DNA from 4 places in the Paenibacillus sp. FSL R5-0636 genome. Region 3 is predicted to be linked to each of the others. Evidence: riboswitches for the same ligand, from Rfam matches in the RefSeq annotation. Region 3 holds a riboswitch; each other region holds the start of a gene.
The links. Region 3 has a riboswitch for cobalamin ahead of MKX34_RS03910 (S-layer homology domain-containing protein). Riboswitches for the same ligand answer to the same signal wherever they lie in the genome.

Region 1: it holds a riboswitch for cobalamin, as region 3 does, so the genes downstream of both, MKX34_RS04560 (DUF4430 domain-containing protein) here and MKX34_RS03910 (S-layer homology domain-containing protein) in region 3, are expected to answer to the same signal.
Region 2: it holds a riboswitch for cobalamin, as region 3 does, so the genes downstream of both, metE (5-methyltetrahydropteroyltriglutamate--homocysteine S-methyltransferase) here and MKX34_RS03910 (S-layer homology domain-containing protein) in region 3, are expected to answer to the same signal.
Region 4: it holds a riboswitch for cobalamin, as region 3 does, so the genes downstream of both, MKX34_RS02380 (anaerobic ribonucleoside triphosphate reductase) here and MKX34_RS03910 (S-layer homology domain-containing protein) in region 3, are expected to answer to the same signal.

The regions. Positions count from the first base shown of each region.
Region 1 is NZ_CP150232.1:1,061,781-1,070,089, reverse strand. It holds gene MKX34_RS04570 (polysaccharide deacetylase) at 1-481, shown strand, start outside; gene MKX34_RS04565 (methyl-accepting chemotaxis protein) at 1,463-3,169, opposite strand; gene MKX34_RS04560 (DUF4430 domain-containing protein) at 3,370-5,934, opposite strand; cobalamin riboswitch at 6,104-6,307, opposite strand; gene MKX34_RS04555 (hypothetical protein) at 6,435-8,309, opposite strand, start outside.
Region 2 is NZ_CP150232.1:5,031,047-5,039,355, reverse strand. It holds gene MKX34_RS22985 (response regulator transcription factor) at 147-848, shown strand; gene MKX34_RS22980 (sensor histidine kinase) at 845-1,852, shown strand; gene MKX34_RS22975 (ABC transporter ATP-binding protein) at 1,938-2,708, shown strand; gene MKX34_RS22970 (FtsX-like permease family protein) at 2,683-4,632, shown strand; gene MKX34_RS22965 (DedA family protein) at 4,651-5,274, shown strand; gene MKX34_RS22960 (undecaprenyl-diphosphate phosphatase) at 5,325-6,185, shown strand; cobalamin riboswitch at 6,285-6,491, shown strand; gene metE (5-methyltetrahydropteroyltriglutamate--homocysteine S-methyltransferase) at 6,646-8,309, shown strand, end outside.
Region 3 is NZ_CP150232.1:894,485-902,793, reverse strand. It holds gene MKX34_RS03910 (S-layer homology domain-containing protein) at 1-2,684, opposite strand, end outside; cobalamin riboswitch at 2,848-3,049, opposite strand; gene MKX34_RS03905 (cellulase family glycosylhydrolase) at 3,392-5,113, shown strand; gene MKX34_RS03900 (hypothetical protein) at 5,184-5,477, opposite strand; gene MKX34_RS03895 (hypothetical protein) at 5,498-6,070, opposite strand; gene arcC (carbamate kinase) at 6,263-7,213, opposite strand; gene MKX34_RS03885 (tetratricopeptide repeat protein) at 7,250-8,309, opposite strand, start outside.
Region 4 is NZ_CP150232.1:542,685-550,993, forward strand. It holds gene MKX34_RS02380 (anaerobic ribonucleoside triphosphate reductase) at 1-1,841, opposite strand, end outside; cobalamin riboswitch at 2,083-2,318, opposite strand; gene MKX34_RS02385 (MTH1187 family thiamine-binding protein) at 2,697-3,005, shown strand; tRNA gene MKX34_RS02390 (tRNA-Thr) at 3,100-3,171, shown strand; gene MKX34_RS02395 (undecaprenyl-diphosphate phosphatase) at 3,894-4,697, shown strand; gene MKX34_RS02400 (hypothetical protein) at 4,975-5,190, opposite strand; gene MKX34_RS02405 (hypothetical protein) at 5,415-5,744, opposite strand; gene MKX34_RS02410 (DUF3221 domain-containing protein) at 6,055-6,399, opposite strand; gene MKX34_RS02415 (SDR family oxidoreductase) at 6,591-7,412, opposite strand; gene MKX34_RS02420 (MarR family transcriptional regulator) at 7,426-7,839, opposite strand; gene MKX34_RS02425 (ASCH domain-containing protein) at 8,172-8,309, shown strand, end outside.

The sequences.
Region 1 (8,309 bases), 170 kb from region 3:
AGTGAAACGGATTGCGAATGAAGGGCATGGTCTCGCATTGCATGGAATGACGCACCGGAAAGAGAAGTTTTATGCTTCACCTGCCGCTGCACTGGGTGAGATGGATAACGATAACGCCATTTTGAAAAAGATTACAGGTCAAAGCACCACACTAATTCGTCCTCCTTATGGAAGCAAACCTTATTTCACAAAGACCTTTAGAGATAAAGTGTTGGCTCAAGGTTATCATCTGTGGGATTGGAACGTGGACTCTGAGGATTGGAAATACAAGGATGCTAGTACGACGATCTATAATTCGGTTATGAATCAGGTTCATAAGCTGCAGAAATCGCAGACCAATCCAGTTATTCTGATGCATGATCAAAAGGCTACACTTAAAGTGCTTCCTCGTATTTTAGAGTCATTGAAAAAAGAAGGATATACCTTCCACGTCATTAGCTCAGATCTGAAACCTCTGAATTTCTGGAAGGATACACGCTGAGTTTTTATTAAAAATCAAGAGGGCATCCCCACAGCTGTGAACTAGCTGTGGGGATGCCCTCTTTTTTTCAGGTCTTGATCTAAAAACTAATTTTTATTTAATCCGATCACATTCGCGCTCCCGAGTTTTTCTATCGGACCCAGATGACCTTAATTGCTGGATTTGCCACTGTTTCGGGTGCTATCGGACCCCATAGCCGCTATTGGTGCAAAAAACACTAGTTTCCAGCGTTTTCCACACCAATAGCTGCGCTGGTGTCCGAAACTTCGCTCCAAGGGCGATAAATGGGCAAATAGCGGCTGCTGTGTCCGATACTCCGCTTCCAAGCCGCAAACCAGTGGGGATGAGTATGAGCCCACGCTATCGGACCCACATGACCTTAATTGCTGGATTTAGCTATATTTCGGACGCTATCGGACCTCATAGCCGCTATTGATGCGAAATAAACCAGTTTTCAGCGTTTTCCACACCAATAGCTGCGCTGGTGTCCGAAACTTCGCCCCAATGGCGATAAATGTGCAAATAGCGGCTGCTGTGTCCGATAGCCTGTGCGGATGAGTATAAGCCCACACATCGGACACAAATGACCTTAGACTAGGGAATATCAAGTAGATAGTGTGTTTAAAAAACTAGAGATCAGCCGGTGAAACTAGAGGTACGGGGTACGGGGTACGGGGTACGGGGTACGGGGTACGGGGTACGGGGTACGGTTTACAGGTTACGGGGTACGAGCATACCGATCATCGCCGAAGTTTTTATTGTTTCCATCCCTCTGTCTTGCCTGCCAATAGTGTCGCTGGAGGTCACATAGCATATGTTTGCCCGCAACCTACTGAAACCAACTTACATCTCTCCCACCTTGACCAACTGAGACCAACTGGCTCGCGCTTGCTCCCAATCTGCTATAACCACAAACAGCAGAGCAGCGATCTCCGTTACTGGAGAACCGCTGCTCTGCTGGTTTTAACAATATTATGAAGCCTATAGTTTGAAGCTGGACAATGTCTTTTGCAGATCTTCTGCGAGCACCGCTAAATACTGAGCTGAAGCCGACATTTCCTCCATTGCGGATAGTTGCTCCTGACTCGCTGCACTTGTGTCCTGAACACCTTCTGCGCCTTTACTAGATATAACGTTGACCTGTTCCATAGCTGCTGCCACACCTTGTGATTCCATGGCTACATGAGCAACCGCTTCTCTAATTTCGGCTGTCTGTAAGGTAGCTTCTTTAATGGAAGTCTGAATCTCATGAAACGCTTGAGATACCAGATGACTTTGAACTACGCCATTGGTGACTAGCTCAGTACCCAAAGCCATGGATTCTACTGCGCTTTCGGTTTGCTTTTGGATATGTGTAATAATATCTGTAACCCGCAAAGAACTATTTCTAGTTGCTTCCGCCAGATTACGAATTTCTCCAGCAACTACAGCAAATCCCCGTCCATGCTCACCGGCCCGTGCTGCTTCTATAGAAGCGTTGAGCGCAAGCAGATTCGTCTGTGTAGCAATACCGTTAATCGTTGTAATAATTGTATTAATCTCTTGTGACAATGTCCCCAGATTAGAAACAATCTCCTGACTCTGAGTTACACTGAGGTCAATTTCCTTCATCTGCACAATGATTTGGTCTACAGCCTCTACTCCACGATCCGATGAACCGGAAACTACGCCCATTAGATCCGACATTTCATAGCTGCTGCCCTCTACGGCTGCAATATCATTGGTCATTGCTTTTATGGAACGTGTTGTATTGTTAATGCTCTCTGTCTGTTCATCAAAACCCGCGGCAATCTCTCCAGAAGATACAGCGATCATTTGTGAAGCCAATGAGGTCTGCTCAGCACTAGCGCTCATCTCTTCCGATGAAGCTGACAGCAGTTCTGCACTCTCTGCAATCCCTTGCATCATCTTCCGCAAGCCCTGCAGCATATTGTTAAATGAACTGTTAATTTGGCCGATCTCATCCTTGGCAGTGTACGTTGCCATTACGGTCAAATCTCCATTTTCTGCCCGCTTCATTAGTCCTTGCAGTTCTTTAAGAGGTTTTGTTATCAGTCGAATGATTGCAATACTAATCACGATACAAATCACCCAGGCGAACGTAATCATTATTGTATTGTTTACCCGCATGCTTTTAGCGGTTGCCATGGAATCTGAATTGTGTTCATCAGCATCTTTAAGCAACGAATCACTAATTCCTTTAAGTAGGTTGATCATTTTTTCACGGGAATCGTTAAACTCGCCTGAAAATACTCGATAGGCCTCTTGATTATGATTACTATCAGCAATCTTTATAATGTTGTCCCGCTGTGCGCGATAATCTGGCAAAAAGGACTCATACTCTTTGATTTTACTTACAATAGCAGGATCATTATACTGAATCGCTTTCACCTTGTTCATAAGTTCATTATTATCCTGAACCTTCACTTGAATACTCTCAGAAAGTTCTTTGTTTTTGCTGGCATTTACGCTAATCAAACGCTCCAAAAGATAGGATTCAATAGCCCGATTATTCGTACGCATCTGCCCCACGTAAGAAACAGGCAATAAATTTTCATTATATGTCTCATTTGTCTTTTCGGCCATTCGGGTCATCGTGATGATGCCTATGCCCCCTACAACATTCACCATGATTACAGCGAATACCAAAAGCAGCCCTATTTTGTATTTCACTTTCAAATTTTTCATCTACACTCCGCCTTCGCATTATCTTATGATCTATCTATTTTTATCGGTCGGAAGGGCTAAGAGTTTGATGATTTTTTGAATATTGTGTCGAATAAAAGTATATATTGTCATAAAACGACTTTCCTTCAAATATAAAAAGGGCGGGCACCCGATCCGTTAGTTACTCCGAATCCATGTACCCGCCTAATCAATCCTCTTCCTTATTCTCCAGAGGTATAGTACCAATATAAAGTATCACCGTTCTGCAAAATATAACTGTCTGCACTTATGCTTGGATCAGCATCCCGGTTCGTTTTATACTTCCATCCGCTGCTTGGGCCTCCATCAAATTCAGCCAACCCGTCAATAGATTTCACGTAGATGCTTCCAGCATTGCCGGATGATACTACCTTACTGCCTAATTGACTGACTAGTAAGCTATAAGCCGTTTCGCCCTCTTTTAGAGCTACTGTTGTACTGGCTAGGATGGTTCCTTTCCGGCTATCTCCAATTACTGAAAGGGTAGCGGTAGCTTTAGCTGGAGCAATAACAGACGATCCAACAGTCAGAGACTGAGTATAACGCGCTACGCTCGGTACGCTGTCTTTAGCATAGCCGGTAACAGTCATTGTATAGCTATTTGCCGGGAGACCCCCATCAACAACAGCTACACCTTGTTCATTCGTGATTACCTTCTTATCACCAATCGAAACCTGCACACCTGCAGCTGGTGAGGTAACCGGATCAGAAGTGAAGCTGTCCTGATTCCACACCCACTTTTTCTGGGAAACCTTTACGGTAAAAGCTTCATTAGCTTTTGGCTGCGTTGGGGAAAGCGCCACAGAATCTATAACCTGTGTATTTTCACCTGCATAATAGACAAGCACACGATCGGATTCCTGTAGTTCGAACGCATCCATACCCACACTTGGATATATCCACTCCCCGCCGCGTGATACTACGAAGCTCCACCATCCGTCGTAAGTACCTTGCGAAACTCCATGGATACCTGATACAAAGTTGCCATAAGACGATTTGGTGATATCTACTTTAAAATCATCGGTAGATCCTAGTTGCTGCAACGCTTCAAGAGCATTGGAGGCTTTTAAAGTCCCTTCACTAATCAATCCTTCCGGGCCTTCAACGGTAAGAGAAGCTGTTACATTCTTAGAAGTTACCTTTATAGCTTTTGTATATTTAGCAACCGTTGGCGCTTTACCTTCGCGGTAGCCAGTTACAGACAGTGTATAGTCACCTGCGGGCACATTTCCTGAGAATACGGCCTCACCTTTAGCATTCGTCGTTACCGTGTGAGCTCCAATTTGGACCTGAACACCCGCAGCTTTTGCCGTTACAGGAGAGGAAGTATTCGTAGCAGCGTCCCATTTCCACGTCTTACTAGTTACAGTGACAGTAAAAGAATCGCCCTCTTTAAGATTTTGTTTGGAAAGGGTAACGGAATCCACAAGTTTAGTGTCATCTCCGGCATAATAAACCAGTACCTGATCTGAATCTTTAAGTACAAAATCACTCATGCCTACATCGGGATTAATCCATTTTCCGTCACGTGATACAACATACATCCATCCGTCATAACCACCAAAGCTTCCAGCAGCAATACTTCCGATGCCAGTCACATAACTGCCCGAAGGATTCGTGATCGGCAAGTTCGTTTGAAGCGCCAGCTTCTCTAACGCTCCAAGTGCGTTGCCAGCATAGGCGTACCCTTGTGCCAACGTGGCCCGTGGTCCCTCAATCGTTACAGGAGCGTAGATGAGTGAGCTCTGAACGGAGGATTTGGAAAAATCGTATAGCTTACTGTTGCTTCCTTTATACAGCAAATTATACGCAACCAGCGCCTGAAGTCCTTGCTCTGTCGCCAGAACATTACTGCTTCCACCACGGCTATGGGTGAAGCTACCATCAGCTAGACGATAGCTAAGCAGGTTCTCCATTAGATCCACTTTGTTTTTGGTGTATTCTAATCCACTAGGATCAACTCCGAAGGATGTGAGTCCAAGGATTGCTTGTGCGCTACTTTCAGCACTGTCACCGTAACCCCCATGGCTATCTTGAGCTGCAGATAACCAAGCTACGGCTTGTAGCCCTGCTAAGTAGGCTTCGGGATTATTTTTATGTGCCGCCAGAGCCGTCAAGGTTATCGCTGTCATATCAGGCTCACTTGCGCCTGAGGTTAATGCAAAGCCCCCATCCGGATTTTGTTTGGAGAGAATCTCCGTAAGGAGCTTATCCGCCGTCCATTTCGCGTCACTTGGGATATTATATTTACCAGAATCCAGCGCAAGTAAAGCATATACCGGATTATTTAGCGTCTGTTCACTGAGCTTGCTGTTATTATAAATTTTCTCAATCAGATTATAGCCAGGAGTCGTTCCGTTACCAGCAAAGCTAGTAGGATCTGCACCAATCGCTCTCACTGCGAGCACGATTCGAGCATAATCGGTTACATTGGCGAAATTGCCAGCTGCATCCTTTACTTTTTTCTCAAGCTCTGAATGGTAACTGGCTGGCAGCTTATATCCTGCTTGCGCTAATCCAATAGCTTGCCAATCCGATTGCACGCCACCTTTCAAGAGATATTCTGCAGCCGCATAAGTCGCATCCGCAACATTAATCCGCTCCGCAGCAGTTGCTTCCAGACCGGAGCCAGCGCTCGCTTCTGCAAATATTTGTCCTGCCGGAGCAAGAGATGTTCCTAGAATTGAAATGACCATGAATAAGGCCAGCCCAAGTGCTACAAACTTGGAAGACATGATTTTCTTCATTGTTTAACCTCTTTCTGTATAAGAATGGGTACTGCTGGGAATAAGACGCATAACATAAAGACCGCCCCTTTGGAGGGCGGTCAGGGAAGATTACAAATCGAGGCTGAGGCGCTTGCTTCCTGCCAACAGTCCATCTGTATATGTTCCACATTCTTACCCCACGAAGAATAGAAACGCTCACGAAAAAGGCAGGTCTCCTGGCTGATGCTTCATCGCTGTTCTCCACCTTCCCACCCTACCTTCGGGGCAGTGGCTTATAGAAGAAAAACTCCGCACATACAGTGGCGGGACCGCGCCGGACTCTTGCACCGGACTTCCCTTTTAAGCAGACGACTAGATTGATAGAGTCTGCACCTTTTCCAGTATGTAGTATCTTATTTTGACATCCATAATCATATCTATTAATACATAGCATGTCTATAGAAAAGCTTAGTATGGGCAGCAAAAAAATGAACAGCAATACACCACCTGCCGGTAGGTATTGCTGTTCAGAAAGCTTGTTATTCGGCTGTTCCTTCCGGACTTGCAGTTGGGGAGGGTTCAGCACTTGAATCAGAAGCTGGTGGAATATTAGGGTCGGGATCTACGATCAATGTAAATCTTCCGGCCTTGATCATACTTTTCTCTAGAATTGTCGCTCCAGGCTCCAATGTAACCTCAACCTGATAGGATGGTTGTTCACCTTCAGTCACAGCTGTTGCGGAAGGCAACCCAGTGCTGTCCTCAGTATCAGAGGAAGGCGTAGGAGACGGAGAAGCATCAGCTACTTCGTTAGTAGCATCTGCACCTTCTGCTGTTCCTCCAGTAGTGCCAGCGGCATCTGAATCGTCAGCGGCGTTTCCCTCATCCGTCCCATCCGTTGACGGCACTGGACAAGTGCCATTCGTAGCAGCGACCTTAAAGCTTTTATCTATCTCTGTAGACGAAGACATTGAACTAATCTCAGTCGGTTGAAACTGCACACAGTCATCTGCACTTGCGAAGGTGAACACCAATATGCTGCTCCCCTTATCTCCTTCGTCGCTCTGATCCTTCAAGTATACTGAAGCCGGAGGCAGCTCATTACCTGCACTCTGAACAGGGGTCGGCTCAGGGCTTGTCCCCGGCAGAGCCGTCTTCGTATCATCCGGGCGCAGCATACTGAATACGATAATTGCAATAATCACCAGAATACCCGTAATGGAGCCGGAGATTAAGAGTCGAAATCGGCTGCGGCTGATCCAGCGCGCCAGCGGGGAAGCCAGTTGGGAGCGGGCTTCATTGTACACATTTTGCAGAGCAGGCCGAGCTGCCGCGACATAGTTCTTTCGGAATTCCCGATTCTTGAACGCTTCACGATCACTGCTCAGGAAATACTTCAGAATCGCTTTGCGGTAACCCGGTTGCAGCTTTTTATTCGAAACCGTAAATAAAGGATTGCCTTGCGACCAAGCAAAAAACCGATAGATGATTTCTTTGTCGGAACCGGCTTTACGCTTTAACAGCTCCAGAAGCGCATCGTAATCCAGCGGACCTCCTTCACGCTGAGTTGTATAGTAAAAGGCTAGCGGAAGCCGTTCAAAGGGTTCCAGAACACGCGCCTCTTTTAGCAAACGACGACCCAGTAGCTGCACATCGTCTAGTTCCTGCGGAGACAATCCTGCAAAAATCTCCTCATTCGGCTTCTCTTCACCAAACCAGCGGTAAGCGGCGCGCAGCGCATTCTCTTTCTGCTTGCTAATCCTATCCAGTGGCGGCTGCCAATCGACAACATTACCATAACGTAAAAAAACTACCTCCAGAAGCTCCTCCTGCGTCATATCGGAAAGCGATAAGCGGTTCAGTAAGAATCTATCTGCTGAAGCAGCAAGATCCTGCATTAGGGAGAGTGCCTTAGGAGCAACTCCGGTTCCTTTGCGGCGATCTTTTTCTGCCTTATCTACAATTTCATGAATTTCCGCTACAGAAGCCACCGGATCATGTTCCAGCTGGAGCTTTTCAAGCAAATAATCCTTCACAGCATTTTGAGCAAAAGACTGCTCTAACGCCACTGGCAGGAACCGCCCCCAATGGAGTACAAAGCTCAGTATATCCGCAGATCTGGACGCCGCAGCTAGTCTTGATTCCATATAAGGCTCAAGTAGCTGCTTACGGAAATATGTTTCAGACATCACGCGCTGGAAGTAGGCTGCACTTAACTCATCATTACTCTCAATGATCCCGTAAGCGGCACTCAAGATATCCTTGCGGCCCGCTTCCACACTATGAAGCATCCCATTGATGAAATAATCCACGATTCTGACCCTGTAATTGTGATCCTTAAGTACAAAATACTCCTTAAAGCATTCCATAATCGCCGGATCTGGCACATTCCTTTGCCGAATCAGATCAAATTC
Region 2 (8,309 bases), 2.9 Mb from region 3:
TAACTTATCCAAGAACCTAGAAGGTGCCGTAAATAGGTGCTACATGGGTTCTTTTTTCTTCCTTCTGATTTGACTAACCCTATGCACGGTGTATATATTATTTGGCAGACCCCCTTATATTGTTAAGGCTGGACCGGAGGTATGATATGTTTAAAATATTTATTATAGAAGATGACCGTGGACTTGTGGCTTTGCTGCAGGATTATTTACATAAGTTTGGATATGATACGCAGGCGGTGAGTGATTTTGAGCGGGTCCGCACTCAGTTTGAGGCGTTCGCGCCACATCTGGTGCTCCTTGATGTTAATTTGCCAAAATACGATGGTTATTACTGGTGCCGCCAAATTCGCGGAATTTCAACCTGCCCTATTCTTTTTATATCTGCCCGCGATGGCAAAATGGACCAAGTAATGGCGCTGGAAAATGGAGCCGACGATTATATCACTAAGCCTTTTGATTACGAAATCGCGATGGCCAAAATCAAAAGTCAGCTGCGGCGCGCCTACGGCACCTATGCCGGAGGGAATAATGAACGCACACTGAACGTTGCGGGAATGACGCTGGATGTAGAGCGGCTAATCCTTACCCGAGGCGAAGCTAAAGTGGACTTAAGCCACACGGAAGCCAAAATACTAGATGAGCTGATGCAAAAGTCCGGAGTCATCGTTACCCGGGACAGGCTGCTCGAAAAAATCTGGGATGATCAAGCCTTCGTGGATGAAAATACATTAAATGTATATGTTACCCGTGTACGCAAAAAACTTGCTGCTCTCGCTATCACAGATGGACTACAAACCGTGCGCGGTCAAGGCTACCGTTTGATTCCGAATTGGGGGGATGAGGAATGAAGTTGTTTTTAAGGGAACAGTTCCCCCTGATCGTGGTTTATCTAGCCCAGCTAGTCCTGATCACATTAGTGTATCGGCTGGATGGAGGCAGCGGTCTGAATGTAAGTTTATATGCCGCGCTGCTCAGCACTTGTCTACTGATTGGCTACCTCGCTTACCGTTATGTCACCAATCGCACGTTCTATGAACGTTTGGAGACTACGCCCTCCTCTCTCGATGAGGCAGGTGGCCCTGCACAGGATTCTCCGCTAGCCGTAAGCTTGCGAGGTTTACTGGGGTCGCAATTCCGCCTCTACAAAAATGATTTGCACAGCTACCGCCACAAATTAGAAGAACATATTCACTTTATTAATCAATGGGTACATGGCATGAAGACGCCGTTGTCTGTCATTCATCTGATCATTCAGGATAAGGATGGCCCTCCTTTTACGGCAATTGGTGATGAACTGGATCGTCTGAAAAAAGGACTGGATACCGTGCTTTATACGGCCCGTCTGGATACTTTTGAACACGATTTCTATGTGGAACGGCTGAATTTGGAGACAATCGTGCGTGGTGTGACCTCTGAGCAGAAGCGGCTTTTTATTCGAAAAAGAGTTTTTCCAGCTATACAAATAGATGAGCAGATTACCGTAACTACGGATGAAAAATGGCTCACTTTTGTCCTTACGCAGCTGATTACGAACGCTGTACGTTATACGACTGAAGAGGGCAAACATGTTTTTTTCCAAGGGATGGTCACGGAAGATAAGCAGACTGTGCTTGAGATCCGGGATGAAGGAGTGGGCATACCAGCAGGAGATCTGCCGCGCGTGTTCGATGCATATTTTACCGGGGTGAATGGACGAACCTTCCAGGAATCTACGGGGATGGGTTTATATCTCGTGAAGCAGATCTGCGGCAAGCTTGGACATGAGGTGAGTATCCGTTCCGAAGAAGGAAGCGGGACCACCGTGCGGATTGTATTTAGGGAGCAGCATATAACAAACCTTACAAATGTGTAAGGGCATTGTAAGTTTCAGAAATAGCAGCCCATGTGTACACTTTGTATAATGAAGGCAATCCAGTCGAAAGAAGGAGAGGTAACACTTGCCCATTCTAGATGTTCATAATTTATCAAAAATATATGAGGGTAAAGTGTCCACTCAGGCGCTGAATCATATCCGCTTTTCTGTAGAAAAGGGGGAGTTCGTTGGCATAATGGGCCCATCAGGGAGTGGGAAAACTACGCTGCTCAACACGATTGCCACCATCGACCAACCGACCTCCGGTCAGATTCTGATCAACGGCCGAGATCCAAATCTGCTTAGCAGAAAAGAAAAGGCACTTTTTCGCCGTCATGAGCTAGGCTTCGTCTTTCAGCATTTTAATCTACTGGATACGCTCACTGTAGAGGAGAACATCGTATTACCTTTAACGCTTGCAGGTGCCCGTGTCCCAGAGATGGAGAGCAGGCTAAAAGAGGTCACTACCTTGCTTGGTATCGAACATTTACTGAAGAAGCGCACGTATGAGGTCTCAGGCGGACAAATGCAGCGGGCGGCTATCGCCCGGGCGATGATTCATCGTCCAGCGTTAATTTTGGCGGATGAGCCCACAGGCAATCTGGATTCCAAAGCCTCAGGGGAAGTCATGAATATGTTGACAGAGGTGAATAAGGAAGAAGGAGCTACGGTGCTGATGGTCACGCATGATGCAGTGGCTGCGAGCTTTTGCAACCGGGTCATCTTTATTAAAGACGGACGTTTCTATAGTGAAATGTACAAAGGGAGTAATAGAGGCGCTTTCTTCCAAAGTATTATTGATATGCTGTCTCTGCTTGGGGGAACCAGCCATGACCTTTCGGCAATTCGCTTATAGGAATGTAACACGTAATAAACGCAAATATGCCGCTTATTTTGTCGTCAGTGCTTTTTCGGTGATGATCTTTTTCGTGTGCGCTTTGTTTATTTACCATCCGGATATTTCAAAGAGCTTAATTTATAGTACGGCGGCTCATACGATGATGGTGGCAGAGGCAATTATTTATGTCTTTTGTTCTTTGTTCGTGCTCGTATCCGTTGGATCCTTCCTGCAGTCGCGGAAGATGGAGTTCGGAATTTTATTGATGCATGGAATGACGAAGAGACAGCTAAACACCATGGTTTTTCTGGAAAATATGATGATCGGCACCTCTGCCATCCTGACGGGTACCCTTCTCGGGTTACTTCTGGGCAAATTATTCCTGATGATCGGATCCACTTTTTTGGGAATTCCCCTGTTAACCTTTCATCTCCCATGGCAGGCACTTGTGCTTACGATCTGCAGCTTCGTGTTATTGTTTTTTCTGATATCGCTTTGCACCTTTGTTTTTATTGGCAATGAGTCACTGATGCGTCTGTTTCAGGGAGAACGTAAGGCAGAAGAAGAACCCAAAGTATCGTTTATATTGTCATTTATCTCTGCTGTACTGCTGATCAGTGGTTATTATATGGCGGCTACTGCAAAAGCTGCTTCCGTAGAGAAAGTCATGTTTCCGGTCGTTGCGATTACGGTTATCGGGACGTATCTCTTTTATACCCAGCTAAGTATTTGTGTGGTTAAGCTGCTTAAGGACATTCGGCGCTTGTATTGGCATCGTACGAATATCATCACTTTATCGGGCTTGTCCTACCGCTGGAAAGAGAATGGCCGAATGTTTTTTATGGTGACGATTGTATCCGCAGTCTCCTTCACTTCAGTAGGGGTATTTGCATCGATACATACACTTTCCAGAGAGCTGAAATTGGATTATCCTGCAGCAGTGGGTTATGTAGCTAAAGGAAATCAGGCGGATGTACCCTTTGATCAGCATCTGAACGAAATTAAGAAAGAGCTCAAGACGCACGGACTCCCTTATGAAGCGCTTAGTATCCCGATTAAATATGCTGAGGTCGAAGCTCAGACTGGACCCGATCGCACTTTACGCCTTCCCTTGATTGCTTTTAGTGATTATAATCTCGCCCTGCAACGTGCAGGTTTCACAACGGCTGAGCGTGCTCTGGTGGGCAACGAAGGTCTGGTGATGATTGGTTCACAGCGGGATCGCAGTTTAACAGAAGGCAGAGTAAAAGTGGTCTATTCCTTGCAGCAAGGACTTGCCATTAAAGAAATAGGTTATACCGCGCAAGTCCCCATTGCTGAATATTTATTGCCGGAGCTGGATGGTAGAGATGGCGGGGATTTTAGTGGTGTCGTGATCAGTGATGAGCTCTACAGCGCTATTGATCCCGTGCAGACGGATCTTTATACAGGTTTTTATGTAGAGGATTTTCCACAGACGGTAGGTATCGCAGATGATCTTGCCCATAAAGGCAAACAGTCCTATGAAAGTGATTCTCCGTATGCGATTGTGATCAGCGGCACGCTGTTTGAACTTCAGAAAACATTGTATAACACAATGCTTTTTGCTTCATTGCTGGTGGGTACTGTCTTTTTTATCGCGGCAGGCAGCTTTCTTTACTTCCGGTTATATACCGATCTTGATCATGATCGCAATCAATATTCCACTTTGTCCAAGATGGGGCTTACGGATAAAGAACTCAATCGAATAGTCACAGTTCAGCTCGCTCTATTGTTTTTTGTGCCGGTCGGAATAGCTATTTTACACAGTGTGTTTGCCTTTATTGCGCTTCAACGGTTGTTCTACTTATCTATCGCAACGGAGACAGGCGCGGTGTTACTCGGATATTTGGCTGTTCAAGGACTATACTTCTTTTTTATTCGCAGCCGCTATTTACGCAACCTGAAGAAGAACTTGATATGAGAAATGGGGGTAACAAGAATGCAAGCATGGATTACAGACTTTATGGAGCAGTTTGGTTACTTCGGTATTTTTCTGATGCTGGCCTTTGAAAATATATTTCCACCAATTCCTTCAGAAGTGATCCTTCCCTTTGGAGGGTTTATGACCACTACGACGAGCTTAACTATACCTGGTGTAATCATTGCTGCCACGGCTGGATCACTACTGGGTGCAGTAATTCTCTATTATATTGGCCGATTATTGGATGTGAGCCGGTTAGAGAAACTGGTTGAACGCTGGGGGGGCCTAATTCGCGTTACTAAAAAAGATATCCACAAGGCTGACGCCTGGTTTGATAAATATGGCTATTGGACTGTATTGTTTTGTCGGATGGTTCCGCTGGTCCGCAGTCTGATTTCGATTCCGGCGGGAATGTCAGGTATGAAATTTGGAGTATTTATGATCTTCACAACGATTGGCACATTGGGATGGAATTTGCTGCTTGTGCTTATTGGCGCGGCTTTGGGCGAATCCTGGGAAGACATTGCCATGTACATGGATGTGTACTCCAATGTGGTCTATGTACTAATTGCTGGCGGATTAGTTATTCTTGGGTTTCTGTACTTCCGCAAACGCAGCCGGAGAATGAACACTGAGGGCTAAGCGGGTGGAGGACTGATAATAGAAATGACTATTAAAAAGGAGGGAAACACATGGAGCTATTAACGATTATTAAAGCCATTATTTTGGGGCTTGTTGAAGGTTTAACCGAATTTGCTCCAGTATCCTCCACGGGTCATATGATTATTGTTGATGATATGTGGCTGAAATCACAGGAGTTATTTGGACAATATACGGCAAATACCTTCAAAATAGTTATTCAACTGGGTTCTATATTAGCGGTTGTTGTGATTTTTAGAAATCGATTCATTGATCTGTTGGGCTTAAGGCGTTTCAGCCGTAAGCAGTTGGATCCTGTAACAGAGAAGCTACCGCAGTTAGAGCAGGGCGGGCACCTCAAGCTGACACAGGTTCTGGTAGGGTTAGTGCCTGCAGGTGTGTTAGGTGTTCTGTTTAATGATTATATTGATGAGCATTTATTCTCTACCTCAACGGTGTTAATTGGTCTAGTGATCGGGGCTATATTAATGATTATTGCGGATCTGTTTGGGCCGAAGAAGATCAGAACTGAGAGTGTAGATCAGATTACATACAAACAGGCACTTGGTGTAGGTCTTGTACAGTGTTTTTCGTTATGGCCTGGATTTTCACGCTCGGGCTCGACGATTTCTGGTGGCGTAATCCTCGGGATGAGCCATCGTGCCGCTGCTGATTTTACGTTTATTATGGCAGTACCCATCATGGCAGGTGCCAGTCTGTTGTCACTGATGAAGAACTGGCAATATTTCACCATGGACGCGCTGCCGTTTTTTATTGCAGGCTTTATTAGTGCCTTCCTATTTGCGCTGTTATCGATGCGTTTCTTCTTAAAACTGATCAATCGTATCAAGCTCTTACCGTTTGCTATATACCGTATAATTCTTGCTGCTGTAGTATATTTCGTATTTTTCTAAGTCCGTTATAAGGAATCGATATAACAGAAGCCCCAGTAATCTATTGCAGATTGCTGGGGCTTTCACGTATGATGACATCAGATTAAGACACTCAAATGATGAATGATATCGGAGACAGGTGCTGACCGGAAAATAGTAATTCGGTAGGCTTAATAGGGAAATTCGGTTCGAAGCCGATGCGGTCCCGCCACTGTAACGGAAGAATCTCGAGCAACAGAGGTCACTGGCAATTTACTACTGCTGGGAAGACTGCTCAAGATGTTGACGCCGCTAGCCAGGAGACCTGCCTGTTTCAACAGCACTGCTTCACCTACGGAAGATAGGGAGGTGTTAGACGTTAACCATGGGTATATCATGGGCGTCTTTCCCTTTGACTTTTTTAGGGAAGGGCGCTCTTTTTTATAGGAAAGCAAGTAGTTTTGGAGTTTGAAATAAGAGATTGAAGAGGGAGTGTATCGAAATGACGAATAAGGTAAAAGTAAGCAATCTTGGATATCCGAGAATCGGAAAGAACCGCGAATGGAAAAAGGCACTGGAGGCATTCTGGCAGGGGAAAATAAATGAGGAGCAATTCCGCTCCGAAATGGCAGCAATCCAGCTGCAGCATTTGAAGACCCAGCAAGAAGCAGGAATTGAGCTTATTCCGGTAAATGATTTTACATTTTATGATCATGTGTTGGATGCGGCTGTTATGTTTGGAATCGTACCTCCACGGTATGCGTATGATGGCGGCGACATCGGGCTTGATCTTTATTTTGCAATGGCCCGTGGTAATGCTGAGGCTACTGCCTGCGAGATGACCAAATGGTTCAATACGAACTATCACTATATCGTTCCAGAGATCGGCACACAAACACCACGCCTGACTGAAAACAAACCTCTAGCGGCTTATCGTTTTGCTAAATCGCAGGCAGGGATTGAAGGTAAACCGGTACTTTTAGGTCTGTATTCCTTCCTTAAGCTGTCCAAAGGTTACGCAGCGGCAGATATCGCCAAGATTGCTGCACGTTTTGTTCCAGTCTATGTTCAACTGCTACAGGAACTGAAGCAAGAAGGGGTAAGCTGGGTACAAATCGATGAGCCAGCGATTGTTACAGGCATAAGTAAAGAAGAATTAACACTGCTTAACTCGATATACACAGACATTGCCGGCTCCGTGCCGGGCTTGAATATTATTTTACAGACGTATTTTGAAGCTGCTGAGCCGCTGGAGGCACTGCTAGAGCTGCCTGTTCAAGGCTTGGGTCTTGACTTTGTGCACGATGGTGGAACGAATCTGGCTTCCATCGAACGTCTTGGCTGGCCGAAGGACAAATGGCTGGGTGCCGGAATTATTGATGGACGGAACATTTGGCGTTCCGATTTAGACGCCAAGCTGCAACTGGTAGAAAAGCTCAGCGTTCATGTACCGCTTGATCGTCTTATTCTTCAGCCTTCTTGCAGTCTGCTGCATGTCCCAGTCACCGTTCAAGGTGAAGTGAAGCTGAAGGCGACAGTTAAGAATGCGTTAGCCTTTGCCGATGAGAAGCTTAAAGAGCTTAGTCTGCTCGGAGCAGCCATCGCAGATAAAGGAGAAGCTTCTCAAGCAGCGCTGGCCGCTAGTCGTGAAGCTATTGCAGCGTTCCGCGCACTACCTGAGCGTGGCCGTAAGGATGTGGCGGAGCAAGTGCTTGCACTTGCAGCTCTACCAGACCAACGCAGTCTGCCTTTTGCTGAGCGCTTAAAGGTGCAGCAAGAGAAATGGCAGCTTCCACTTCTGCCAACCACTACAATTGGTAGCTTTCCGCAGACAGTCGAAGTGCGCCAGGCGAGATTGAAATGGCGTAAAGGGGTCTGGAATCAGGAGCGTTATGATGGATTTGTTCGTGAGCAGATCGCGGATGCAATTACCTTCCAAGAAAAGCTAGGTCTGGATGTTCTGGTCCACGGCGAGTTCGAGCGTACAGATATGGTGGAGTTTTTCGGAGAAAAGCTGGATGGATACTTGTTTACTAGTAATGGCTGGGTTCAATCCTACGGTTCCCGTTGCGTTAAGCCGCCGGTGATCTACGCGGATATTGCATTTATACAGCCTATGACTGTTAAAGAAAGCGTCTATGCACAATCGTTGACGAAGCTTCCGGT
Region 3 (8,309 bases):
GGTTTCGATGGAGTGGTTCCGCCACCATTGTTGCCGCCATTTCCTTCACCATTTCCGCTACCATTACCTTCGCCATTACCGTTACCACCGTCGCCGCCAGGTGTTTGTACTGCACTGGAAGCATAAGCAATGTAGTCAGTGAAGTGATTGGTTTTTACAATTAAATCATTTCCACTATCATAGGCATACTCAGACTTACCGCTTGCAAAACCTAAGTCATCACTTGCAAATTTTTGAATGGCATGAGGAGTGCCATTTTGAATATAAGCTGCATCTTTTCCTTTAAGGTCCTTAAAGGTTAACGTAATAAATTGACTGAATTCTACTCTTGCACTACCACCCATGGAAAATGCTTGAAGAATATTATCAAGCTTCTTGTCCCCGGGAATAATCTGATTCACACTATCTTTTAGTGCAGATTCTCCACCGGTTAAAGCTGAAATCAGTTCAATTGCAGAGGCATCCCCACTTGTAACTTTTGCACCCTTAGGAATGACTACAGATACGTTACCTTTTATGGCCTCTATCTGAGGAAGGTCGCTGTTACTTGGTAAATTGACACTAACCTTCGATTGATTTCCCTCCGGAATAGCTACTGTGATTTCTTTGTTGCTATCTCCAGTGCTGATCGGAACGATATAATCATTAGCGTCATTTGGGATTTCAACTTTCGGGTTCTCCCCAGAAGGTAACGGAAATTCTTTCGGACCCTCTGGTTGCCCAGGCCCCGGTTCTTCCGGTTGTTCCACTTTCACATCATTCATATCAAAGAGACGGCTGCTATGATTGATCAGACGATCATAAGACACAAGTGCATACGTACCTTGGTCCGTTGCCATATTGTCTACTTTGCCTGTGAGGATATGCTTAAATCCACCCTCAGGTGCAGCAAAGCTAAGCAATGCATCAATAAGCGAATTTCCACTTTTAACAAATCTAGTGTCAGTGTGCGGATCTACGCCTACACCAGTTAAGGCTACAATTACCTGTGAGATACTTTCGCTGCTAGTGCTTCCCCAGCTTGTAAATCCGCCTTGATTGTTTTGGTTATCGGACAGCCATTGGATGGCCCGATCCACGGCGGCTTTTACATCATCTCGGGTTGCATAATAAGGTGCAAGAGCTTGCATCGCCATCGCAGTCATATCGACATCGGCTTTGGTTACGCCTAATGCCCAGCCACCAGCTTCTGCTGTACCTTTTTTAACCTCTTTATCTAAAATGTACTGAACTAGTTTTTCTCTTGTGGTCTGTTCTGTAACTCCATCAACTACTGGGATCTCATAGTTATGGCTATCTAGCGCAATCAGAGCAAAAATCGGACCATTATTGCCTTGCTTTTGGATATATTGATAATCAGCGAGTGCTTTTCTCAGATCATATCCCGCAACATTTGTGATATCTTTTCCGATAGAGGTAAGCCCAAGAATCGCTCTGGAATTCTCTGTGCTTTTATTGGCGTCGAGTTTTCCATCCTCTTTAATGATCGATGCTATTTTCGTTGCTACATTGTTGTAATAAAGATCGTAATAACCGTTAGGTACTGTATAGTTCGCCCGTGCCAGAGAAAGGATCGACCATTCTCCACTACCTGTTCCAAACGACGGATTCTTTACAGTGTTTAGAATATAGGCAAGGCTTTTATCTAACTGTTGTTTGACGGCAACTGTAGTTTCCAGTTTGTAAGTAACTTGATAAGTTACATTTGTTTTGTTTCCAGCTCCGTCAAGAGCCGTTACAGTAATTGCATTACTGCCTGAATTCAGAGAAGCTTTGTACTCCCCATTCGCAGGTGATAAAGTAACACCATTCAGCTTCACTTCTGGAATGATGTCACTATATACATTGTCTGTGACAGCTACTTTGAAGCTTATTTCTTTATTGGATACTTCCTGTTTATCTTGTATGCCACTTACTGTAATAACAGGGGGTTCTATGTCTAATGCATGGTTAAGCCCTACAAGTGCATGATCTACACTTATTTGAGAGCTTGCCATATTTTCGAGCACGGAATAGGCTTGATAAACTGCCGATTGTACTACTGGTCTGTCCAAAATAGTTTCTTTATTAGGGTCACTGTTAATCTCGGCGATTTCCGCAGTTAAAGCATCCTTATTGGCAAGTTGAACTGGGATTTCTCCCCAGCCACCAAGATCAGAACCATAGCCATAAGTGGTGAACTGAGTTCGAATAATGTCACCGTCTTGAGGCTTATAATCGGTCATCCCAAACGGAGGAAACACATTATTTACTGCATACATCCAACCCGACATGGAGGTATAGTCAAACTGACTTAACCACTCTGGGTCTGCTTTAGTGCCGACTGTTTTCCCATCGGCTGAAATCATATCTAAAATATATTGTGGAATATTGACTTCACTTCTGCCACTATCTTTAACCTCTGATAAATAAAAACCACTATCTATATTTCCTAAATATCTATAATTCCCATCACCTAGCGCACGTGTTATTAAAGATGCGCCATTATCGCCTTCATAAATCGGAACTTTAATAGGCTCCTTAATATACCCTTGGCCTAAGGTGAATTTCTCTACGGATACAGATACATACCCTTTAAGGGTAGAGCTTGCTCCATTTGCTTGAGCCGGGATAACACTTGTAGAGAATGTCGTGATAAATACAGCTACAATGAGTAACCACGCTAAAAACTTATTTTTCTTCATTTTTCCATAACCCTTCCCTTCATACCTATGATAAAAAAACAGAATAAACTTTCTCATAACCACAAAAAAACCACTCAACATAAACGTCAAGAGGTTAAGATAGTGAACCACAATACTAGCTGGCAAACACTATTCAAGCACCTCTCTATCGATCGTAGAGTTTGATGGTGTAACAGAAAAAGGCAGATATTCTGGCTCAAGTATCATCACCCTTACTGCCTTCCCAGTTTCCCAGTGGCATTTTGCAAGGACTCCTCTTTCACAGCGGCGGGACCGCGCGGGATTCACACCCGCTTTCCATTTAACCAATCTATGATTGTACTTCCGCAACATTCATAGTTGGCACCTATTTCTAATTTTAAATTTTCATGCTTCATCATATCTAATATATATGCTTTTGTCATGTTATATTTCTTTTTTGTATAACGGGCAGCTAGAGATAATCCTATTGAATAACCAATTTCTACGAGTAGGGATATTTAAATAATTTCTTTATCCAACTGTGGGGAAAATTAATTTAAATCACTAATTCTTATATGAATTTGCCACAAATTAGTAAGGTACTCGCTGAGTTAATTCTATGTTAGGGTATATTCAGAAAGCGTTTACAAAAATAACATTGGAGGTGTTCGTGTTCATCTAACCACCAAGTACAGCGTCAAAGCCAGGTCCAAGCATCCTAAATTTATCTCACAAAGGAGAATTCAATGACTACGCGAATCCAGAAATCCTTCTTATCATTGACACTTGTCACCGCTCTTCTGCTCTCTCTGTTCTCATCCATGGCTGCAGCTGCAACTAAGGATGAGCAACAAGCTAAGGCAGCGCCAAAGAGTAAGATCCAATCCTATGTAGACGAAATGCAGCCCGGATGGAACCTCGGTAATACTTTAGATGCTACAGGTGAGGACGAAACCTCCTGGGGCAATCCTCGTGTGACCCAAGAACTTATTAAAAAGATCGCCGCTCAAGGCTATAAAAGTATTCGGATTCCTGTGACCTGGGATACTCACATGGGTGCGGCACCAGACTATACCCTAGAAAAAGCCTACCTCGACCGTGTGGAAGAAGTTGTCGGCTGGGCACTGGACGCCAAGCTTTATGTCATGATTAATGTCCATCATGATTCCTGGCTATGGGTAAGCCATATGGAAGAAAAACACGATGAAACGCTGGCGCGTTATAATGCAGCCTGGACTCAAATTGCCGATCGCTTTAAGGACAAATCCGATAAGCTGATGTTCGAGAGCATAAATGAGCCTCGGTTCACCGATGGTGGAAGCACAGACGAAGCAAAAATGGAGCAAATGCTTACTGAACTCAATAACTCCTTCTATCAGATCGTGCGGAAATCCGGTGGGAAAAACGACCTCCGCCCACTTGTATTGCCTTCATTAGAGTCTTCACCTACACAAACAAGAATGGATCATCTCTATAAGACGATTACGGCTCTAAACGATCCGAATATTATTGCGACCGTTCACTTCTATGGCTTCTGGCCTTTTAGTGTGAACATTGCCGGTTACACCACATTTGAAAAAGATACAAAAAACGATATCACTCAAACTTTTGATAACGTTTACAATACATTTGTAGCTAAAGGCATCCCTGTCATCGTCGGCGAATTTGGTTTATTAGGTTTCGATAAAGACACAGGTGTGATTGAACAGGGCGAGAAGCTTAAATTCTTCGAGTATCTGACTTATTATTTGAAAGAAAAGAAAATGACTTCCATGCTCTGGGATAACGGGCAGCATTTCAACCGTAAAATTTATAAGTGGTCTGATCCTGAACTCCACAATGTATTAATGTCTGGTCTGAAGGAGCGTTCCTCCAGCACCGAAAGCGATTTGGTCTACCTAAAAAAAGGTGCACAAATCAAAGATACCAAGGTTAAGCTAAACCTGAACGGCAATAAGCTAACCACCATTAGTGCCAACGGAAAATATCTGACCAAAGGTAAAGATTACACATTAAATGGTGAGGAGCTCATCCTCAAAGCCAGCCAACTCAAAAAGCTCACAGCTTCCCAAAAATACGGTGAAAATGCCGTGCTGACTCTGAAATTCAACAAGGGTGTTGCGTGGAGGCTTAAGGTGATTGTGTATGACACAGCTAAATTAAGCGATGCAAAAGGCACGACTGAATCCTTTGCCATTCCGACCACCTTTAATGGTAACCAGCTTGCCACAATGGAAGCTGTATATACCGCTGGTGGCAATGCAGGTCCGCAGGACTGGACTCCATTTAAGGAATTCGGCAATACCTTCTCACCTTCTTATAACACTAAAGAAATCAAGCTGCTTCCCGCGTTCTTTAAAGATGTTAAAGACGGCGAGGTTATCCTAAAATTCCACTTCTGGAATGGTGATATCATCACCTACAAGATCACGAAGAGCGGAGCAAACGTTGTAGGAAAGTCCTCTTAAGCATACGTCCTGTTAACAACACAAATAGGGGTGTCCCTACGCGGGAACACCCCTATTTGTATTGTACCCATCACATATAAACCTCGTCATACGAAATTATCATCAACCGATAAATTAAATAAACGCCAAGATAGGCTCCGGTAATAAGAAACATTGGATTTAAAAATATCGCATGGATCGAGGTCATAAATACAGCATGATCCCTTAATATTTCGTAAATCGCCAAAGCGGAAATATTTCCAAAGATAATCGCACTTAAGACCGAAGCAACATTGAATACCATACGCCACTTTATCGATTTACCTTGTAACATCAGCATGACAATGGGAACAATAATACTACCAAGTACGATTAGAAATTTCATCCAGTCACCTCGGTAAATTTTTAATCGTCCAGTTCCACGCTTTCGATTTGTCCGTCTGCATTTACCGTCCACTCGATTTCAACGCCATTATTTAATCCGAGCTTGTCTTCATCTTCAATGACTATATGATCAGGAATCGTTAAGGTTTGCTCTTTACCGCCCTCCACTTGAACGGTAATCTGTTTATCCTTAACCGCAGTGATCCTTCCGTCATATTCAATCTGCTGCAAAACAATCTTTTGATTCTGATCTGTAATGGTAACCCGCTTGCCACCGTCGCTTAACAGTTCAACCTTTTTATGATAGCTATCTTTTAACGAAACATCCTTGATAACTCTCTGAATGCTCACTCCCTCTGGAAGTTCCCCAGTATTTGAACCGGGTGACGCAGATTGTTCTGTTGCGTTATTCGTAGGCGCAGGTGTAGTAGCTTCTGCAGAAGGTGCTGTGGTTTCTACTTGAGCCGTTGGAGTAGCCACTTGAGTCTCATCCGCTGCTTTAGTGCATCCACTTAACAATACCGTACATGCACAAATACAACAAAGAATTGTAGCCCTGGTAAAACGTTGTGTTGTTCCTTTATTCGATCTCATCTTTTACCCCCGCATTTTAATGTATTCTTTTTTATATAGTGGACATAGTTTTACCTCTTATCTTCCTTTTATTCACCAGAATATGGCCATCTGAAAGCAGCAGTTGAGTAACAATTCATGAACATGTCAAAAAACCGCCCTGATTTAGATCAGTGGCGGTCTCCATGAAATGATGAGATAAATAAGATCATATTAATTTACAATATGTGTGCCAGCCTGTTGACTCATCGCAGCTTTCATATTTTCCGGATTAGTAATGATAACTCTACGTCCCTCCTTTTTCAAAAAGCTAAGACTTGCTTCAATTTTAGGCTGCATACTTCCAGCAGGAAAATGACCCTGCTCCGCATATACCATCATTTCTGCCGCTGTAACTTCTTCAAGAGCCTTCTGCTCAGGCGTACCGAAATTTACACATACCTGAGGAACTCCTGTTGTAATAATCAGCGATTCTGCATCGATCTGTTCGGCCAGCAGACTTGTAGCAAAATCTTTGTCAATGACCGCATCGATACCTTCGTAGGTATTATTTTCGGTTTTGATCACAGGAATCCCGCCTCCGCCAACAGCGATCACCACATAACCCGTCTCAATGAGTGATTTAATGACGTCTTTTTCAACGATATCAATCGGCTTAGGCGATGGAACAACACGGCGGTAACCACGACCTGAATCCTCAATGATGACCCAATCTGGCTTGGCACGCTTCATCTCCTCTGCTTGCTCAAGCGTGAAGAAGGAGCCCACTGGTTTCGAGGGAGACTGAAAATTCGGATCATTTTTGCTAACCTCGACCTGAGTAATGACTGTGGCAACCTTTTTGTCTAATCTGCGGTGAATGAATTCATTTGTTAAGGCCTGCTGAATTAAATAACCTATGCCCCCTTGCGTGCCCGCCACGCAATTGACCAGCGGAGTAACATCCATTCCAGTAACTTCCGAAGCCACCTCGCTTCGTCTCAGCTCGAATCCAACCTGTGGACCGTTGCCGTGAGTAACCACCACATCGTTGCCTGCTTGCACCAGATCAGCGATATTGACAGCAATTTCACGTACTGCCTCAGATTGATCCTCTATAGAATCGCGGCCATTGTCTTTCACCAATGAATTACCGCCAATGGCTACAACTATAAATTTACTCATTCCATTCCTCCTGACGGATCAGTTGATCCTCATTGATTAGCGTTTAAGGGCCAGCTGAAATTGTTCCTTCGCGGAGTGAAAATCCGGATTGGCAGGATTATAGCTGATAGCAATATCTATTTCTTGAATGGCCATTTCATGATCACCAAGTAAACCAAGTGACTGAGCCTTATGATGATGATATAAAGGATTGCTCGGATCGTTAGCAATTGCGTTCTCAATCGCCTCAACTGCCTCTTGATGCCGGCCAAGTGATCTCAAGCTGTTCGCCTTATGGAATGAGAAATCATACCGGGCAGGCTGCTGTTCCAGGAGCTGATCCATAACTTTGACCGCTTCCTCATGCCTGCCCAACTCTCTTAAATAATTGGATTTATGATAGCGGAAGAAGCTTTCGCCAGGATCGCGTTCTATCGCTTTGTCATACTCTGCTAATGCTTGCTCGGATCGCTTCATCATTCGGTAGGCATTTGCGGTATAGAAATAGAAATCAAGGTCATCCGGATCAATAGTAAGTGCCTGTTGATAGGCTGCCAGAGCTTCGTCATATCTCCCGAGTTCCCCTAAGAAGTATCCTTTATAGTAATAGAAATCTGAATTATTACTGTCCACTTGCATTGCATGTTCCATAACCAAACTTGCTTTCCGGAAATCCTCTGCCCGAGCTAGCTCTTGAGCGCTTTGAATACTTGGATGAATCGTTAGCTTTTCTTTATTGAGAATACGGATGACCCTCTCCTGACCCAGCTCTTCTGCATGCTGCAACGATGATTTCCCGTCACGATCCGGCAAATGAACATCCGCTCCAGCATCCACCAACAACTGAATAATATCGGAGTATAAACGGCCACCATTCCCGAGAATTACTGCCTCCAGCAAGGCAGACCATCCCAGATTGTTCATATGGTTAACTGCAACACCTGCTTCCAAGCATTTCTGAACAGTTCTTAGATACCCCTTCTCGCTGGAGGGAAGCAGTGTAGTTCCCCCAAAACGATTTACACTGGTTGTATCCGCACCTGCGGCAAGAGTTAAAGACAGAATCTCATGAAATCCATTGGCACCGGCACACAGGTAGGGTGATAACATAGTGATA
Region 4 (8,309 bases), 350 kb from region 3:
GTCCCAATTACGCCTTCGTATCCACAGCTGGAGCAGCGGTCAATCGGATGGTTAATGCTGAAATAGCTGACCTGTTGTTCGAGCGCATATTTAATGATTTTGATAAAAGCCGATGGGTTGTTGCGGGCATTGCCGTTTAATTCGACATAAGAAATAGCCCCGGCATTGCAATATTCATGGAAAGGAGCTTCCAAGCTGATCTTCTGAGCAGCACCCAGATCGAAGTATACAGGGATGTGAAAAGAGTTCGTATAATATTCACGGTCGGTTACGCCCGGAATGGAACCCAGTACCTTGCGGTCAACTTTTGTGAATTTACCGGACAAACCTTCTGCTGGAGTTGCGAACAGAGTGATGTTGAGATCCAGTTCCTCACTTTTCCGATCGCAATAGTCCCGCATATGACGCACAATAGCCAGCGCCTTGGCATGAACTTCCATATCCTCGCCATGGTGTTTGCCGTACATAGCTTTCATACATTCCGCCATACCGATGAAGCCAAGAGACAGACTGCCATGCTTTAGCAGATCGCCTACAGTGTCATCAGGTGCAAGATGCTCGCCGCCTTCCCAGACGCCTTCTCGCATCATGAAATCGGAAGCTTTAGCTTTTTGTGCGGTTTGAATGTGGAACCGATGAAGAAGTCCTTCCAGCGCAATATCCATATAATGATTTAGATCTTCATAGAAGCCAGCTTCGTCTGCGATGGTACGTCTGCCTGTTACTGTGCCGTGTGCCAGACCTAGCCGAACCAGATTCAGTGTATTAAAGGAAAGGTTGCCCTTTCCAGAGCAATGATTACGACCAAAACGGTCACCGAGCACTCGGGTTCGGCAGCCCATTGTAGCGAACTCCGTATCAGGATCACTTGGATCATAATACTGCAAGTTGAGCGGAGCGTCCAGATTAGCGAAGTTTGGATATAGTCTGCGCGCAGAACATTCAGCCGCTTTTAGGAACAGTTCATAGTTAGGATCGCCTTGTTGTTGATTGATTCCTTGCTTGCATTTGAAGATTTGAATCGGGAACACTGGTGTTTCTCCGCTGCCAAGTCCGTTCATAGTTGCTGTTAGCAGAGAACTGATCACAAGCTGACCTTCTGGTGAAGTACAAGTACCGTAGTTGATGCTGGTAAACGGTATTTGTCCACCGGATCGGCTGGACATGGTATTCAGATTATGTACCATACTTTCAGCCGCTTGCAGGGTTTCGATTTCGGTTTCCTTTAGTGCAAAACGGAACGCTCTTGGATATAACTCCGCCAGATCGGTCCGGCTCATCGTAATCTCGCCCAAAGATTCATCAGCTTGTCCTTCTTCAAAATAATCCAGACCCTTGCGGAACAGCTTGGCGAAGGATTTGGTTACATAAGGTGCCAGATCATAGTCGAGTTTATTGGCGGATACACCACCATATTGAGCATTTTGCTGGGATTGGAAAATAATCGCTACCAGAGACATAGCAGTCATTATTGAGTTCGGAGGACGAACGCTGCCGTTGCCGGTATTGAAACCTTCACGGAGAAGTTTATCAAACGGGATAAAAATACAGTTCGTCGTTCCAATCGCGTATTGATCCAGATCATGCACATAGACGACATTGTCATCAATAGCCTGCACTAGCTGCGGCGGCATCGTAAAATTGCGGGCGTACCATTTTGAATATTCACTGCCGAACTTGCTCATTTTACCGGAGAAACTCTCTCCATTCAAATTGGCATTCTCGCGCAATAGGTCCATATCCCGACTGTCGATAATATCCCGGCCTAAATCAATGAGCTCTTCTAAAAGAACTTCCCGTGCATTTTCTACTCCATTAAATTGTCTCTCCAACAACGTCATTGTACAGCTCTCCTCTCAGTATAAAAGAAAAACATCTATCATCAAATCCATATATCCATAGGAAGTTGGACTGCCATAAGCAGTCGTATATTTGTTCTGATTACATAAAAAAAGCATCCCCTACCCGAGGATGGCAGAAAATGCCCGATGCGTTATGTAAATATCCACACGGATATTTGCAGAGGTCTCTACGTAGATGACCGCATGCGGACACCATCCCTGTTCCTCGCAGGCATCAATAGTTGGTGTCGTCGAAACAGGTAGGTCTCCTGGCTTCCGTGGGATCTCTCGGCGCCTTCCCAAGGGTGTTCCTAACCCTCAGTGGCATCTGCCGGGAGATGTGGATTCTCAAGCTTCCCAGAAGCTTAAGAAGGCCATCCGGTTACAGTGGCGGGACCGCAGCGGATTCTCACCGCGCTTCCCTATTAAGCTCTAAATCCGGTTAAGGATCAAAGCGCCTGTCTCCACTATATTTTGTTGTCGTTAGATAAAAATAACCCAAGATGTTGTGTTTGTAAACAGTTTTTTAGAAAACCCGCGCGGGGAGCGGGTTCTTTAAAAGTACTCCACAAATGATCCACAGGCTGTCCATAAGTAATCCACAATTGATCCACAGGGAGATGCGAAATGATTCATAAATTGTCCGAAAAGATGCCACAAAGAGTCCATAAATATAGTGCAGATGACCCTAGAATTTGCGCATGAGAAAATACTCTTAGCCCAAAGTCATATTTTGAAGTAATCAGAAGAAATAGAAAAGATAAGGGAGGATAATCTTGCTTAGTTTGTGACAGAGCGGTGGAATTGTTACAATGGAAGAAGATAGGTACTATAAAATTTCGAGGAGGTATTCTCATGCCTATTGCTGAAGTTACAGTTATTCCAATTGGAACAGGCAGTACCAGTCTTAGCAGCTATGTTGCGGATATGCAGCGGGTGCTGAAGACAGTAGAAGGGATTACATATGAACTTACGTCCATGGGGACGATCATCGAAGGGCCTCTGCAACGCATTTTTGCCGCGGTAGAAGCTTTGCATGAGTCTCCTTTTGCCGCAGGTGCAGAACGTGTCTCTACCTCACTTAAAATAGACGACCGCCGCGATAAACCCTCCACTAGCCGTGGAAAGTTAGAGTCTGTGGAGCGTAAGCTACAGGTGGATTAGCAGTTTAGGAGGGCGGAAAACAGGGAGAAATAGGCTTGCGTTTCTGGCTGAAAGTTGTATAATATTTTTTGTTTGACAGAAAAATCAGCCTTAAGCTGGTGTAGCTCAGGGGTAGAGCAACGCACTCGTAATGCGTAGGCCGGGGGTTCAATTCCCTTCACCAGCATCCCAAAAAACCATACGTGGCGCGGATTTCCGAGGTTTCGGGACCGCGTCATTTTTCATTAAATCCCCTGGCTTCTAACATTCTTCTAAAAGATAAGACATGGCGAAATCGCTAATGAAAACGGTATGACTAGTGGTCACTGTCGAGCAGATGGAAGGCGTGTCGCAAGCTGACAGCAATCAGAATGAAGGATGGTGGAGGAGGAGCAGCATAAGCTGCTTTTTTCTTGCGGGGGCAGATCGGTTAGATGGTAATTACTATAAAAATAAAAAAGACACCACAAGGTGTCTTAGTACAGATACTTTTCGCTCGAATTTCACGAGCTCGTCAGTGAACTGAGTTCATAAGCAAGACTGGCTACGGCTAACAGATGAAGAGATAAAGTAATATCAATGTTAAAATGTGCGGTAATATTAATTTTCATAGATAACCACGCTCCTAAAGTATAAATACACATAAAGAAAACTTTATAAAGCGCTTGGCCTGCCATCATCAGTGCCAGGTAGCCATCCTGTACAGACGCCTTAGCGTTTCGACAGTAACATTATACTTAATATTTTGTGTTTTGCAAACCAAAGCCCCCTTAAGACTGAAATAATGAGCAATGTGACAATTATGTCATTCTGAATTGAATATTGTTAGGTTAATCGATGGGGAAGTTTACGTGTCTCCCTTATACTGGAAATTAAATGATTTTATTTTCGAAAGGGGACAATCCACTGATGACTGACGTAATTAAAGCAATAATACTTGGCATAATAGAGGGCTTAACTGAATTTTTACCAGTATCATCTACTGGACACCTTATTTTAGCAGGCGATTTGCTTAGCTTTGAGGGAGATGCTGCAATAACTTTTAAAATTGTTATTCAGTTGGGTGCAGTGATGGCAGTTCTAATTCTTTATTGGAAAAGGTATTTGGAAATTGGGGTTAATATGATTAGAATGGATTTTTCCAAAAGCAAAGGATTAAATGTCATTCATATGATTTTGGCTATGTTACCAGCATTAATCCTATATCTTCTCTTCAAGGACACAATAAAAAGCCAATTATTTGGCCCAACCCCTGTTTTGATCGGTCTAGTTGTTGGTGGCGTGTTGATGATCATTGCAGCGCGAAATAGGCGGACTGAAACCGCTGATACTATCGATGGGATTAATTATAAACAGGCTTTCGGAATTGGTCTGTTCCAATGCTTGGCGTTATGGCCGGGATTTTCGAGATCAGGTTCGACAATTTCAGGTGGCCTGTTGCTTGGCACTAGCCAAAAAGCCGCCGCAGATTTTACATTCCTTATTTCTGTGCCAGTTATGTTTGGTGCAAGCTTGTTGGATTTGTACGATAATCGTGATTTGCTGAGTTCTGACGATTTACTTCTAATGTTAATTGGCTTTGCGACATCCTTTCTTGTGGCAATGATTGCAGTAGTGACGTTCATCAAACTGATTAAGCGACTTCGATTGGAGTGGTTTGCTCTATACCGGTTTGTTTTAGCAGCTCTCTTCTATTTAATTGTCATACAGTAATTGGATTAATCAATATGAACATCATGGGAAAGAAGCTTTTAAAAAGGGCTATACATCATATCCTGCACAGATTAAACTAGAGGTTCAAAACAAGGGGAAATCACCAAACAAGACAAAGCTCAAGTAGTCTATGAACTAAGGAATGAATTTTCGGTGAAAGCATTTCTACAGCTAGCCATTATCCCTCGTTTGTTTCTTCTACCATTAATATCACAAAGTGATTTTACAAGTGTTTGGGAATATGAAAAACCCCACCAGTTTAAGGTGGGGCTTTTGCTTACCAAGTATTATAGTTCGATTGATACTTAACTTGTTTATTCTCATAGCTCTCATTGGGGTAATCACGTCTGACAGACTGCAAGTAGCCTGAAATTGCAAATGCTGCAATAAGCCCTCCTATAATTCCTGTGATTAAGCTGAATGTTGAAAATCCGAATGTGGCAACTACTCCAATGGAAGACAATGCTACAAGCAATAGACTCAATATTTTCATCTTTATACACACCTCCATTTTGTATATGTAGTAATTTGAAAATTAAGATTGATACGTTACTATATTTGATCGGTTTCGATAAAAATAATAATATTTCAGCAAATCTTTAGACGGGCTTCATACTTATTTAAGCTAAGAGGATTATAGTAATCACATAACCCCCTTATAAAATAGATCTAGACCCTGCCGAAAGTGGTGGGGTCACTTTTTTGCACAGAGTAAATTTATAAATATGGTTGCCCAATATAGAAGAGAAACAAGAAATATAGAATGTAGAGAATGGGTAGTTTTATTTTTAATTTCTTGCAGAAATTTTTGAATTTTTCTGAGGTCTTGGACACATTTTTCATCACATATCCATAAATGAAGAATTGTCCAATAACAAAGAAAATGAGCTTAAGGGGAAAGCTGCCCCTGTTCATCTCAGTGAAAATAATAGTGAATGTGACAGCCACGAAGGTTAGTGATACAACTTTTAAAAACTGTGCATAACGATCTGGTGGTTCTTTGATAGGATCCTGTTGTCCCCATTTTCTCTCGTCAATTTCTGTCATGGTAAACCTCCAATCTACGAATGTTATTAGTATTTCACCAGATTGAGATGCTTTTTGAACAATGAGAATTAAGTATAAGCTCCTATAGTTGTTTCGTAAGGTTTCAGTAATTCCAACAAAGAGTAAATTCCCAAATGCTTGGGATTATGCCTACTGGCTTCGGTTGGTGAGCTTTTTCAGTTTACAGAATGTTCCAGAATTATTATATTCAGATTATGCAAATGTTTCGTCCGGGAGAGATTATTCATAATAAAGAAGCGCCGTCCCTTTGGAGAAGCCGCTTCTTTATAGTAGATTCTATTCTTTTTGCTCAATTCTTGATTTTGGTGATTTTTTTGGCGGTAACTTGTGCAGGGAATGAATCATCACTTACTTCAAAAAATACATTAATCTCATCGCCTTTTTTATATTTAGAAGGTGCAACTTTATTTACCCAAATGGCTTGAGAGTACTCATTAGATTCGAGCACCTCCTTGTATTCCTTGTTCAAGTCTTCTTCTTTTAATTCGGAAATTACTAAAATTCTTTTATTTTCTACATCTATTGTATGTACAATTCCTTTCAAAACTTCATCATTCTTACTACAGGCGGTGACTAATAACAAAAAAACAAAAATAAGAGTCCATTTAATAGTAGTACGTGGTTTTTGAATCATGGACCTTCCCCTCTAGTGGTTACGACATTAGTTTAAAATCGGTTGCACAGGCATAGCATTTTGTACATTACCAATATAAGAATAAACAGCAGCATATCCATTATGACGACCTTTATTGATTCCCCTCGCACGCGGCAGTAACAATGTATCCTGAAATGCTTCCTGATGGTTTAGCCAAAAAACCACCATGATTAAACTAATTCGTACTTATAGTCATGTGCAAATTCTTTGAATGTAATGGGTCTTTTACCAAGTAATATTTGTAAATCGGGCGTGATTTTTTTGGCTAATCCAATTTTTGCAGTGAAGTAAATTCCAATCATAACAGTCACAAATTCTTTTTGAATTCCTTTTGTTAACATTTTATCTCTAAACTGAAGAACTGATGGATTAACATATTTGATTGTTTCTCCTAGCTCTTCAGATAAAATTTCAGCTACTTCATAGTAATCTAGCGCTTCAGTTCCCGTTAACGAGTAACCTTTATTTTCATGACCATTCTCAGTTAGGATTCTAGCTGTTACAGTACCGATATCACGAACATCGATAAAGCTAGTCTTGCCTTTTCCTGCGGGTACATAGATCTCCTTTTCTTTACGTAGCTCTTCCCCATGTTGAGAAATTAAGTTTTGCATGAAGAAACTTGGGCGTAAAAAAGTATATGGAATTCCTGATTTTTTAATGATTTTTTCAATTTTATGGTGTGGAACAATTGGGTTTTTCTCTACGCCCAATAGAGATAGAAACACAATGTGTTCAACTCCGACTTCCTTTGCGATATCTATGAGGGGTTGGAAATATTTTTTTGCGTCAGCTATATGAGGAGGGCGCAGTAAAAATAATTTTTTCACTCCTGTTAACGCTGGACGAAAAGAATCAGCATTTTCAAAATCAAAATAAACATACTCACTGTCTTTTCGATGGGAGGCAATTTTAAAAGGTGTTTCACTTTTCCTTAGTTCGTTAACCACTTCACGTCCTACATTACCGGTTGCCCCTGTGATTAGAATCATAAGTCTCACTTCCCTAACTAATATTTAAATAGATCATTTTAAGCACGTTCATAAACGTGGACATTTCTTGTTCAGAAATATTTTTAAGTGCGTTATCCATGATTTCGTCACTAAGAACTTCTATTTGACTCTTAATTATCATTCCCGAATCTGTAATAAATACAAGATTTGATCGTTTATCATTTGGATTATCTCTAATGTCCAGAAGTCCTTTTGCTTTAAGTCGCTCGAGTATACCCGTTATTGTAGGGCGATCCGAGTAAGTTCGCTCTGCAATCATAGCTGGAGTTGTTCCTTCTAAATGAATAGATATATCTTTTAATACTGCCCATTGAGGAGCTGTTACATTATAAAGTAAAAGTTTTTTTGTTAAGCTTTTTTTCATTTCAAGACTTACTCTTATTAATAACTGTCCTGGGTTGTCCATAAATTAATTCCCCTCTTTAAATAGTTTGCACACTAACTACTTGATTAGTATACAAACTATATTCTCCTTTATCAATTTTAATTATTTTATTTGTTTAAATTGTGGGGAGTTACAGGTGAATGTCAATAATATTGATATTTTTATAAGAACTTTTGTTTGTATATAATAAAAATGAATGTTCTTATTTTTAGAGGCGATCAATCATGGAAATGAGTATCGACCAAACGGTTGGGATTATTTATCAAGTCTAGGAGAGCAAGATTACACAACGCGAGATCGAGATCCGTGGCATCCGTGACAAACGTCCAACATAAACAAAGGGGATAGATATCATGCGGTGTATAACAATACGGCAGCCTTGGGCGACCTTAATTGCTCTTGGTGAAAAAGAGTTTGAAACTCGTTCATGGAGAACAGCCTACCGCGGCGAGTTAGGCATCCATGCCGGAATGAGGATTGACAAAAAGATT